2 regions of the Bacillus sp. PK5-006 genome follow, and region 1 is predicted to be linked to the other one. Evidence: a T-box and tRNA genes for the amino acid it is inferred to sense, from the RefSeq annotation. Region 1 holds a T-box; the other holds one or more tRNA genes.
What was found. The T-box of region 1 lies ahead of proS (proline--tRNA ligase). A T-box ahead of a tRNA ligase gene usually reads a tRNA of that ligase, here a tRNA-Pro.
Positions count from the first base shown of each region.

Region 2: it has a tRNA-Pro gene. The T-box ahead of proS (proline--tRNA ligase) is inferred to sense a tRNA for this amino acid. The anticodon was not compared.

Region 1 covers NZ_CP096414.1:3,517,583-3,523,687, reverse strand. The annotation lists gene M1D84_RS17865 (sulfurtransferase TusA family protein) at 1-305, shown strand, start outside; gene M1D84_RS17860 (MBL fold metallo-hydrolase) at 320-1,447, shown strand; gene M1D84_RS17855 (sulfurtransferase TusA family protein) at 1,481-1,711, shown strand; gene M1D84_RS17850 (sulfite exporter TauE/SafE family protein) at 1,770-2,546, shown strand; gene M1D84_RS17845 (hypothetical protein) at 2,582-2,758, opposite strand; gene proS (proline--tRNA ligase) at 2,903-4,336, opposite strand; T-box leader at 4,379-4,574, opposite strand; purine riboswitch at 4,724-4,823, shown strand; gene M1D84_RS17835 (MFS transporter) at 4,901-6,073, shown strand.
Region 2 covers NZ_CP096414.1:953,222-959,326, reverse strand. The annotation lists gene M1D84_RS04945 (isochorismate synthase) at 1-88, opposite strand, end outside; gene M1D84_RS04940 (1,4-dihydroxy-2-naphthoate polyprenyltransferase) at 469-1,407, shown strand; gene M1D84_RS04935 (TraR/DksA C4-type zinc finger protein) at 1,526-2,260, shown strand; gene M1D84_RS04930 (TspO/MBR family protein) at 2,347-2,823, shown strand; tRNA gene M1D84_RS04925 (tRNA-Glu) at 2,900-2,971, opposite strand; tRNA gene M1D84_RS04920 (tRNA-Ser) at 2,979-3,069, opposite strand; tRNA gene M1D84_RS04915 (tRNA-Asn) at 3,073-3,147, opposite strand; tRNA gene M1D84_RS04910 (tRNA-Ile) at 3,154-3,230, opposite strand; tRNA gene M1D84_RS04905 (tRNA-Gly) at 3,248-3,321, opposite strand; tRNA gene M1D84_RS04900 (tRNA-His) at 3,333-3,408, opposite strand; tRNA gene M1D84_RS04895 (tRNA-Phe) at 3,434-3,506, opposite strand; tRNA gene M1D84_RS04890 (tRNA-Asp) at 3,525-3,601, opposite strand; tRNA gene M1D84_RS04885 (tRNA-Met) at 3,606-3,682, opposite strand; tRNA gene M1D84_RS04880 (tRNA-Ser) at 3,705-3,797, opposite strand; tRNA gene M1D84_RS04875 (tRNA-Ile) at 3,805-3,881, opposite strand; tRNA gene M1D84_RS04870 (tRNA-Met) at 3,886-3,959, opposite strand; tRNA gene M1D84_RS04865 (tRNA-Ala) at 3,985-4,057, opposite strand; tRNA gene M1D84_RS04860 (tRNA-Pro) at 4,066-4,142, opposite strand; tRNA gene M1D84_RS04855 (tRNA-Arg) at 4,150-4,226, opposite strand; tRNA gene M1D84_RS04850 (tRNA-Leu) at 4,237-4,322, opposite strand; tRNA gene M1D84_RS04845 (tRNA-Gly) at 4,335-4,406, opposite strand; tRNA gene M1D84_RS04840 (tRNA-Leu) at 4,437-4,519, opposite strand; tRNA gene M1D84_RS04835 (tRNA-Lys) at 4,528-4,603, opposite strand; tRNA gene M1D84_RS04830 (tRNA-Thr) at 4,641-4,716, opposite strand; tRNA gene M1D84_RS04825 (tRNA-Val) at 4,750-4,825, opposite strand; rRNA gene rrf (5S ribosomal RNA) at 5,344-5,459, opposite strand; rRNA gene M1D84_RS04815 (23S ribosomal RNA) at 5,521-6,105, opposite strand, start outside.

The DNA.
Region 1 (6,105 bases):
TGATTTCGGAAATATCTTTGAATGCCTTTCAACAGAAGGTAAAAGAAGATCAATCTCTGTTTATTTTGGATGTACGAGAGCTGGATGAATACGAAGCGGGGCATATCCCAGGAGCCGTTCATATCCCGCTTGGAGAGGTGGAAGATCGTGCAGAGGAGTTAACAAGAGAATCGGACATTTATCTCATCTGTCATTCAGGCAGAAGAAGTGAATTAGCTGCGCAAAAGCTAAAAGAGAAAGGATTTCAACAATTAATCAATGTGGTGCCAGGCATGAATAGCTGGACAGGAGCCATTGAAAAATAGGAGCTGAATAAAACATGACGGTAAAAGCCATGACTGCAGAGCAGTTAACAAAAAAGATCGTGGGCAAAGAGCCGCTCTTTTTGCTAGATGTGCGAAATCAAGCAGATGTGCAGGACTGGAAGATTGAAGGGGAAGCAATCGTTGATATGAATGTGCCTTATTTTGATCTGCTTGACGGAGTAGAGGGCCTTTTACAGCACATTCCTAGTGACCGTGAAGTGTTGGTGGTTTGTGCCAAGGAAGGTTCCTCTATCCTGGTGGCGGAGATGCTGTCAGAGGCTGGCGTGCCTGTTCATTATTTGCAGGGCGGCATGAAAGCATGGAGTGAGCATCTAGAGCCAGTGAAAATAGGTGATTTAAGCGGCGGCGGAGAGTTGTATCAATTTGTACGGATGGGCAAAGGGTGTCTGTCCTATATGATCGTGTCCAAAGGAGAAGCTGCAGTTGTAGATGCAGCTCGAATGACGGAGAGCTATATCGATTTTGCAAAAAAGCATGATGTCTCTGTGACGCATGTGCTGGATACTCACCTTCATGCAGATCATATTTCTGGTGGGAAAAAGCTGGCTGAACTAACGGGTGCTACCTACTGGCTGCCGCCAAAAGATGCCGAAGAGGTAACCTTTGAATATAAACGTCTTGAAGAAGGACAGCGGATAACGATTGGAGCAGCTTCTATTGAAATTCATCCCATTTATTCCCCGGGACATACGATCGGCTCAACATCTTTTATCGTAGACAATCAATATCTTCTTTCAGGTGATATTTTGTTCATTGATTCGATTGGAAGACCTGATCTTGCTGGAATGGCGGAGGACTGGGTAGATGATTTGAGAGAGACGCTTTATGAACGGTATATGGCGTTTTCAAAGGAATACATCGTTCTGCCTGCGCACTTCATGACCATCGAAGAAATGAATGAAGACGGCAGTGTTTGGAAGGAGCTCGGCTCACTTTTAAAAGAAAATCATGGGCTCCATATTGAAGATCAACATGTGTTTAGACAGATGGTGACGAAGGGATTGCCTGCACAGCCGCATGCCTTTCAAGAGATTCGTCAAGCCAATATGGGGAAGCTGAACCCAGATGTGGAAGAGCAGCGTGAAATGGAAATGGGTCCAAACCGTTGTGCGATTCGATAATGTCCAATAAAATAAGAAAAGAGGAACGATCAAATGACATCAGATCAAATTTTAGACGTAACAGGGCTCGCTTGCCCAATGCCGATTATTCGAACGAAGAAAAAAATGAACGACTTGGCGGAAGGTCAAGTTTTAGAAATACATGCAACAGATAAAGGGGCTAAAGCTGACTTGGCCGCATGGGCGAAGTCAAGCGGACATGAATTGATCACGCAGACAGAAGAAGGTCACGTGTTGAAGTTCTGGATGAGAAAAGGGTCCTAAAGGATGTAGGGGTATCTGCTGAAGATCCCCTTTTCCTTTTGCAAAGGAGGAGACCAGCGTGGATTTTGCATTTTTGATTACACTTTTTATCATCGGATGTATTGGTTCCTTCTTATCAGGAATGGTGGGGATCGGCGGATCTGTGATCAACTATCCCATGCTGCTTTATATCCCGCCTCTTTTCGGTGTGATGGCACTATCAGCACATGAGGTATCAGGGATTGGTGCCATTCAAGTGCTTTTTTCGACACTGGGTGGTGTACTTGCTTATCGGAAAAGCGGATTTTTACATCGCTCGCTGATTTTATATATGGGAAGCAGTATATTGGCGGGCAGCTTATTAGGCAGTTATGTATCACATTTTATGCCGGAGAAAGGGATGAACCTCGTCTATGGATTACTCGCCATTGTAGCGGTTATTCTCATGCTGATTCCGAAAAAAGGGCAGCGTGCAGACGCAGAGGGAGAAGTCACTTTTCATAAAGGGCTGGCATCAGCTATTGCCTTTGTGATTGGCAGTGTTTCCGGGGTATTAGGTGCAGGCGGAGCATTTATTTTAGTGCCTGTGATGCTGTCTATTTTAAAAATTCCTGTACGGATGACGATTGCGTCGTCACTTGCAATTACGTTTCTTTCTGCGATAGGCGCATCGACTGGAAAGGTATTGACGGGTCAGGTCATGCTTCTTCCTGCTGTTGTGCTGATGGCGGCAAGTTTGATGGCAGCTCCGATTGGTGCGAAGGTCGGTCAGAAAATCAACGCCGTCTACTTGCAATGGGCACTTGCTGTGATGATTACGGCGACAGCGGTCAAAATTTGGCTGGATATTTTATAAAGAAAAGACCAACAAAGCAAACATGTTGGTCTTTTTTATTGGACGTCATCGTGCTCAATATACGTTTCTAGTGCTGGGTGGTACTCTTTTTGATAATGAAGGTTGGGACATGTTTTCACGACTTTGCCTTGCAGGGCATTGGACTTTGAGACTTCTAATGCTGATTTACATTTAGGACAGCGTTCGGCAAAGAATGAGGGCCAGCGTTTCATGTATCACCACTCCAGTTAAATTCTTAAAAACCGATTATATTAATATGAATTATAGGGGATCAAGCAGGTGAGGTCAATGGGTGTTTGGGTCTTTTTAACAAAAAAAGAAGCATCATGAGAGATGCTTCTTTATCGTTCATATTCTTAATAGGCTTTCGCCCAGAACACCATATCAGATGCAGGCTTGCCGCAGCAGACACATGTGTCAGAAATGGTTTCCTGTTCGAATGGAATACAGCGTGAGGTCGCACCTGTTCTTTCTTTAATGTCGTTTTCACAGGCCTCATCACCGCACCACATGGCTTTAATCAATCGGTTTTCTTCCGCAAGAATTTGCTCGATGTCTTCGATTGTGTGGGCGTGTGATGTCTTTTTATGTAATCGTTCTTTCGCTTTTTCGTACATCGTCCGCTGGATGTCTTCAAGCGTTGCTGTGATGGTTTGTTCAAGGGCATCTAACGTGACAGCTTGCTTTTCACCAGTGTCTCGTCTTGCAAGCATCACCTGTCCTTTTTCGATGTCCTTTGGTCCTACTTCTACACGTAGCGGAATACCTTGCATTTCACACTCGTTGAATTTCCAGCCTGGCTGTTTATCGCTTGCGTCGATGTCAGCACGTGCGATGCGGGCGAGGCGATCCTTCAATTCGTAGGCATGATCCAGCACCCCTTCTTTATGAGAAGCGATTGGCACGATACGCACTTGGGTTGGCGCAATATTTGGCGGGAGGACGAGCCCTCTGTCATCGCCATGAACCATGATCATCGCGCCAATGATTCTTGTTGTGAAACCCCAAGAGGTTTGCTGGACGTGCTCTAGTTTTCCTTCACGGTTTAAGAATTCGATGCCAAATGCTTTGGCAAATCCGTTCCCGAAGAAATGAGAAGTGGCAGTTTGCAGCGCTTTTCCATCATGCATCAAGCTTTCAACCGTATAGGTGAAGCGAGCGCCGGCGAATTTTTCCTTCTCTGTTTTTCTCCCTTTAATGACAGGAATGGCAAGGAGATCTTCGCAAAGAGAAGCGTAAATGTGAAGCATTCTTTGTGTTTCTTCAATCGCTTCTTGCTCAGTCTCATGGCACGTGTGCCCTTCCTGCCATAGGAATTCAAGGGTTCTGAGGAAGGGACGTGTTGTCTTTTCCCAGCGGACGACATTGGCCCATTGGTTATATAGCTTCGGTAAATCGCGGTAGGAATGAATAATGTTTTTGTAATGCTCAGCGAACAGCACTTCAGAGGTCGGTCTGACGCAGAGCCTTTCTTGTAATTCGGATTCACCGCCATGTGTCACCCACGCCACTTCAGGAGCAAAGCCTTCGATATGATCTTTTTCCTGCTGAAGCAGGCTCTCTGGGATAAAGAGCGGCATATAGACATTCTCATGACCCGTTTCTTTAATCTGGCGGTCAAGTTCGTCGCGAATATTCTCCCAAATTTTAAAGCCGTACGGCTGAATGATCATACTGCCTCTCACGCTTGAATAATCGACGAGCCGCGCCTTTGTGACAACATCTGTATACCACTGGGCAAAGTCGTCTTCCATGCTTGTAATTTTCTCAACAAATTGTTTCTTTGACATTGCAGGTTCCTCCTTTTTTAAAACAAAAAAGCTGTACTTTAAGTTAGGGACCATTCCTGGTGGTACCACCCTAATTTAAAGCACAGCTTTACACTCAATCATGATAACGGTATGAACCGCTGTATGAAACAGAACTAAATCGGCAGGTTCACTTGAAGATGTCAGTAGGAACTTCTCAGCACCGTTCCCTCTCTGTTAAAGATCGATTCAAGCTACTATTCCAGATCTACGTTGATCCTCGTTCGTTGATTTTTCATCAGTTTACCTGTAAACGGAGGAGAAAGCAAGCTGTTCTGATTCCTTTTACGGCGCCTTTTGTTTAGGTAACAGAATGGCAGTATTTTTCTATTTTTACAGCTTGCGAGTTATGTAAGGCTATGCTAATATATTTGAAGAAAAAAATAGACTTGTATAACCTCAATAATATGGTTTGAGGGTTTCTACCAGGATCCGATAAATCCTGATTACAAAAGCGCGCTTTCCTTTTTTGTAATCAGGGTTTTTTTGTTTGTCTGCACCCTGTATCAAAAGTGAAAGCGATGATATACAGAAGGGATGTTAGACATGAACTGGAGAGTATATTTATTAGCCGTTTCTACTTTTGCGGTTGGATTAGTTGAGCTTGTGGTCGGGGGCATTCTGCCAAGTCTTGCAGAGGATTTGAATGTGTCTCTTGCAACAGCCGGACAGCTCATTACGGTATTTGCGATTGTGTATGCCATTTCAGCACCCGTGCTGCTGACCGCGACAGCCAAAATCGAACGAAAGCGCCTTTATTTAATCGCGTTATTGGTGTTTACATTAGGGAATGTGTTCACTTATTTTAGTTCGACCTTTGCTTTTGTCATGATCTCTAGGGTATTGATCGCGATGAGTACAGCGCTAGTGGTGGTGTTGTCACTCACGATCACTGCTAAATTAGTGGAACCAGCGCATCGTGCGAAGGCATTAGGGCTGATTTTTATTGGGATTAGCTCCTCACTTGTTCTCGGTGTACCGATCGGTATTTTTATTACTGAGAGCTTTGGCTGGAGAGTGATGTTTTTAGGAATCAGTATTCTTTCTGCCATATCGATGGTGCTGATCTATTTTCTATTAGAAAAAATGCCTGTTGAAAAAGTGACGCCTCTTAGAGAGCAGATTCGTTCTTTAGGGCATCCGAAAATTTTTAGTGCACACTTGATTAGTTTGTTTATGCTTGCAGGTCATTATATGCTTTATTCTTATTTCACTCCGTTTTTAATGGAAGTTCTGCATATGACCCCGTTTTGGATTAGTATTTGTTATTTAATCTTCGGACTTGCGTCGATAGGCGGGAATGGATTTGGCGGCTGGCTGAGTGACAAACTGGGTTCAGGGAAAGCCATTTTGCTTGTGACAATCGCGTTTGCGGTTGTCATGTTTACCATTCCTTATACAGCGGGGGTGTTCGCGCTCTTTATGGTGATGGTTGTCCTTTGGGGTGCGCTCAGCTGGGCACTGACGCCTGCTTTGCAGAGTTATTTGATTCAAACAGATCCTGTTACGTCTGATATTCAGCAAAGTTTAAATACTTCGGCATTGCAAATCGGCATTTCGATTGGATCAGCGGTTGGCGGAGTCATGTTTACGATGACCGGTTCATCTGTTGATCTGGCTAAATTCGGTGCTGTGTTTGTACTGATTGCCTTTAGCTGTGCGGTGATTTCGTTGAAGAGACCACCGCTTTATATGGATCGTCAGCATCATGCTGAATAGCTGCCTAACATTAGGCAGCTTTTTTATGTTCA
Region 2 (6,105 bases), 1.2 Mb from region 1:
TTATCAAAACAGCATGGTTGACGTTATTCGCTTCTTCTAATGTCGCGAGCGCTTCCTGCCGGAAAGTACTTTGCACTGTTGTCACCATGATACATTCCTCCAAAATCCATGAAATAACATAAAAAATAAAACCATAACAAAAAAATACATGAACATTCGAATATGTCGAATGACCTGCTTTTCTATTATAAACCTTAACAGATGAACTTAGTAAAGAAAACAGCTTTTAAAACCTCGAATCCTTATTATATCACGCTTTCAAGATTTTTTCGCTCCTGCTTATTGAAACGAGAGCATCAAAGGTAAAATGGCAGGTCCTGTTCTAAAATCAAGCTTTCCTTCGATATGGCAACGATTAGCAAACATCTTTTTCCCGATTCATCGCATCAATATATTGACACCTTTTTGAACTTTGCTAAACTGGAATTTGGACGTGTACGTATTTTTTTATTTAAAGGAGTATATTTTATGCAGCATCAATCGATATCAGATCAACTTTCACCAATAAAGCCTGATAAAAACTGGCGAATTTGGTGGAATTTACTACGACCGCATACACTAACAGCAGCATTTATTCCCGTTACTTTAGGAACTGTTTTAGCACTTCCAAGTGGTCAAATACATGTTGGGCTATTTTTAGCCATGCTGTTTGCATCTATGTTTATCCAAATCGCAACAAACATGTTTAATGAGTACTTTGATTATGTTCGCGGGCTTGACAACGAGAAATCTGTCGGCATCGGCGGAGCCATTGTAAGAAACGGTGTAAAGCCAAAGACAGTCCTCAGCCTTGCTTATGCACTATTTGCGCTTTCTTTATTACTTGGGGTATATATTTGCATGATGTCTAGCTGGTGGATTGCACTAATAGGACTTATTTGTATGGCAGCAGGCTATTTCTATACTGGCGGCCCTGTACCAATTGCATATACACCGTTTGGAGAACTTGTTTCAGGTGCTTTTATGGGATTAGGAATCATCCTGATTAGTTTCTATATCCAAACAGGCACACTGACGTCTAAAGCGGTTCTCATCTCACTACCAATTTCTATTTTAGTTGGTGCCATCTTACTATCGAACAATATCCGTGATTTAGACGGGGATAAGGAAAATGGACGAAGAACACTTGCCATTCTTGCTGGACGCAAAGCTGCAGTGAACATTTTACTTTCCATGTTTTTGGTATCATATGTACTCATTTTTGTTTATATCTTCACAGATATCGTCGGTCTTTGGAGTCTTCTTGTTTTACTGAGTGTGCCAAAAGCCTATACAGCCATTAAAGAGTTTAAACAAAAAGAAAAGCCGATTGAATTAATGAATGCCATGAAATCTACAGCTCAAACCAATACATTTTTTGGTTTTCTGCTGACGATCGCTTTGATCTTACAATACTATATCGCGTAACAAAGAACGCCTGCAGCCGCAGGCGTTTTTTTAATAAGGAATTGCTTCAAATTGGAACTAGTCTTACATACAAAATTGCTCATACTAACAATATGTTTGATATGAAAGGATGATCGATTTGTTGTCTAAAGACGAATTACATCATTTGAAGCAGCGCCTTCTCGATGAAAAGAAAGAACTTGAAGCCAAAAGCCATGACGATGAACAGAAAGTATCCTTTCCTTACGATTCAATCGGTGAATTGTCTGCCTATGATAACCACCCGGGTGATCAAGGGACAGAGCTGTTCGAGCGTGGGAAAGATATTGCTTTAAACAGCTTGGAACATGAACATATGTTAGACATCAATGAAGCACTCCAAGCCATTGCAGACGGCTCTTATGGTCTGTGCAAGGTCTGTAAAGCCCCTATTCCAAAGGAACGCTTAGAAGCCTTGCCTACTGCCGTCACATGCACAGAGCATTCAAAAGAACAGACCGTTTCACAAAACCGTCCGATTGAAGAGGATTTATTAAGTCCTCCCGCGGGACAATTTGAAAATGAAGAAAGTGCTGCGTACGATGGAGAGGATGCCTACCAAGACGTAGAACGCTACGGAAACTCTGAGACCCCGTCTGATATGGAATTCCCTCCTCTGACATACGATGATGTATATACACAATCAGAAGATGAAGATTATGTAGAGGACTACGAAGGATTCGCAGCTGCTGATATTGAAGGAAAAGCAAGCAAGGTGTATCCGAACAAAGCACACGAGGCCTATGAAGAAGCACTAGACGAAGAAGGTGTCATGACGGTATTTGGTGACTTGAAACCGTACGAGGAAGAACCTTATACAGAAGAAAATCATTAGTCCCCTCATATTGGGGGCTTTATGTTTATATCATGTAATTATTGGGAAATCATTTTAAGAGTGAATTTGATTGGAGGAGATTCTTGATGGCTAGAAAAAGTATCATTTGGGCGATTGTCGTCTTCTTTATTACATACGCACTATTCTCTATTGCCGGATTCTTGTTCCCCGTCGACAGAGAATGGTATGACGCATTGAATAAACCAAAATGGACGCCTGGTGGCGGTGTGATCGGTGCTGTGTGGGCTGTCTTATTTGCACTCATCTCATTGTCCGCAGCGATCATTTATGGAAAATATGGATTCCAAAAAATCACTTTACCATTTTGGATTCTTTTCCTTTTAAATTATGTTTTAAATCAAGCCTTTAGCTTTTTTCAATTTACACAAAAGGATTTGTTTGTAGCTACAATCGACTGCCTTCTCGTCGCACTGACAGCACTTGCACTTGTCATCGTCTCACGTAAACTAAGCAAAGTCGTTCCAATTTTACTGATTCCATATGTCTTATGGGGCTTCTTTGCCACATACTTGTCTTATACGATCTATTCCATGAATATGTAAAAAAAGACCGCCATGATGCGGTCTTTCGTTTTGGAGAAAATAAAAAAGAGATCTTTGACAAGATCTCTTTTAAAAATGACCCGTACGGGATTCGAACCCGTGTTACCGCCGTGAAAGGGCGGTGTCTTAACCGCTTGACCAACGGGCCATATCAATGGCGGAGAAGGAGGGATTTGAACCCTCGCGCCGCTTACGCGACCTACACCCTTAGCAGGGGCGCCTCTTCAGCCACTTGAGTACTTCTCCATTTGGCTCCGCAGGTAGGATTCGAACCTACGACCGATCGGTTAACAGCCGATAGCTCTACCACTGAGCTACTGCGGAAGATCATGGTGGGCCTGAGTGGACTCGAACCACCGACCTCACGCTTATCAGGCGTGCGCTCTAACCAGCTGAGCTACAGGCCCATGAACAGATATACAAATGGAGCGGGTGATGGGAATCGAACCCACGACATCAGCTTGGAAGGCTGAGGTTTTACCACTAAACTACACCCGCAAAAATATGTATGGGGCGATTGATGGGAATCGAACCCACGAGTGCCAGAGCCACAATCTGGTGCGTTAACCACTTCGCCACAACCGCCATACTATGAATATTTTTATAAAAGTGGCTCGGGACGGAATCGAACCGCCGACACACGGATTTTCAGTCCGTTGCTCTACCAACTGAGCTACCGAGCCAAGTATTCTTTTGAAAAATGGCGGTCCGGACGGGACTCGAACCCGCGACCTCCTGCGTGACAGGCAGGCATTCTAACCAACTGAACTACCGGACCATTTTGGTTGCGGGGGCAGGATTTGAACCTGCGACCTTCGGGTTATGAGCCCGACGAGCTACCGAACTGCTCCACCCCGCGATGATATGGGTTTTAAAAAATATGGCGGAGGAAGAGGGATTCGAACCCCCGCGGGCTTTGACACCCCTGTCGGTTTTCAAGACCGATCCCTTCAGCCGGACTTGGGTATTCCTCCGTATAGATGGTGGACCTTGTAGGACTCGAACCTACGACCGGACGGTTATGAGCCGTCTGCTCTAACCAACTGAGCTAAAGGTCCTTTATAGCGGCGGAGGGGATCGAACCCCCGACCTCACGGGTATGAACCGTACGCTCTAGCCAGCTGAGCTACACCGCCATGATCAAATTAATCTTTTAAAAAGTGGAGCCTAGCGGGATCGAACCGCTGACCTCCTGCGTGCAAGGCAGGCGCTCTCCCAGCTGAGCTAAGGCCCCATAAAAGATGGTCGGGAAGACAGGATTCGAACCTGCGACCCCTTGGTCCCAAACCAAGTGCTCTACCAAGCTGAGCTACTTCCCGATCTTAATGGCGCGCCCGAGAGGAGTCGAACCCCTAACCTTTTGATCCGTAGTCAAACGCTCTATCCAATTGAGCTACGGGCGCTTATTTATAATGCCGAGGGCCGGACTTGAACCGGCACGGTAGTCACCTACCGCAGGATTTTAAGTCCTGTGTGTCTGCCAATTCCACCACCCCGGCGTGGATGGTATAAGCGGAAGACGGGATTCGAACCCGCGACCCCCACCTTGGCAAGGTGGTGTTCTACCACTGAACTACTTCCGCATTACAGGATTTCTTTATTTTATTTGGCAATGCGGGTGAAGGGACTTGAACCCCCACGTCATAAAGACACTAGATCCTAAGTCTAGCGCGTCTGCCAATTCCGCCACACCCGCATGAAACATGGTGAGCCATGAAGGACTCGAACCTTCGACCCTCTGATTAAAAGTCAGATGCTCTACCAACTGAGCTAATGGCTCGCTTTAAAAGCGACTTGTCTATCTTACCATATGAAAGTGGTGCCGGCAAGAGGACTTGAACCCCCAACCTACTGATTACAAGTCAGTTGCTCTACCAGTTGAGCTACACCGGCTTTATCTATCCTAACATTATGTAAGAATAAATATGGTGGAGGATGACGGGCTCGAACCGCCGACCCTCTGCTTGTAAGGCAGATGCTCTCCCAGCTGAGCTAATCCTCCACTATGTAGGAATCTCTCGATCCGACAAAGATTATTATATACAGGTTTTAATCATTTGTAAAGGCTATATTAAAAAAATTTTATTTCAATTTTCATTGCGTATTTCTTTTAACAAATGATCGTCATTTCACCTATTCAAACAGCTGCTGTTCCGTTCAGCAGCTGAACTTCTCTCTTCTATATTCTCTTTTAAAACGTTCGATTCCTTCAGAAATATTAGCAGTCCCTCATTTTTATACTTTAATGATATATGTAATCTCTTTAGCCGTAAGCATTTATAAAAATCATATAGGCTTACACATCTTTAATTTCCCTATATAAGCTGATACTCTGTCTCTCTATTGTTTTTATAGCTAATGTTTTATGCGATAGGCTCATTTTCCTCTTTATATCCAAGTATTTCACACGCTGCTTGTGGACATAAAATGAAGCCACGATCTTTTATCAAACAAGTGAATGTATGTACCCTCAACTTGCACAAAAAAGACCAGTTCCGACTGGAACTGATCCTTATAGAAGCTTGGCGGCGTCCTACTCTCACAGGGGGAAACCCCCAACTACCATCGGCGCTGAAGAGCTTAACTTCCGTGTTCGGTATGGGAACGGGTGTGACCTCTTCGCTATCGCCACCAAACCTGATGGAGAGAATGTTCTCTCAAAACTAGATAACAATGTTCATGCTTCACATTAGAATATAGGTTAAGTCCTCGATCTATTAGTATCTGTCAGCTCCACGTGTCACCACGCTTCCACCTCAGACCTATCAACCTGATCATCTTTCAGGGATCTTACTTCCTTGCGGAATGGGAAATCTCATCTTGAGGGGGGCTTCATGCTTAGATGCTTTCAGCACTTATCCCGTCCGCACATAGCTACCCAGCGATGCCCTTGGCAGAACAACTGGTACACCAGCGGTGCGTCCATCCCGGTCCTCTCGTACTAAGGACAGCTCCTCTCAAATTTCCTGCGCCCGCGACGGATAGGGACCGAACTGTCTCACGACGTTCTGAACCCAGCTCGCGTACCGCTTTAATGGGCGAACAGCCCAACCCTTGGGACCGACTACAGCCCCAGGATGCGATGAGCCGACATCGAGGTGCCAAACCTCCCCGTCGATGTGGACTCTTGGGGGAGATAAGCCTGTTATCCCCGGGGTAGCTTTTATCCGTTGAGCGATGGCCCTTCCATGCGGAACCACCGGATCACTAAGCCCGACTTTCGTCCCTGCTCGACTTGTAGGTCTCGCAGTCAAGCTCCCTTGTGCCTTTACACTCTGCGAA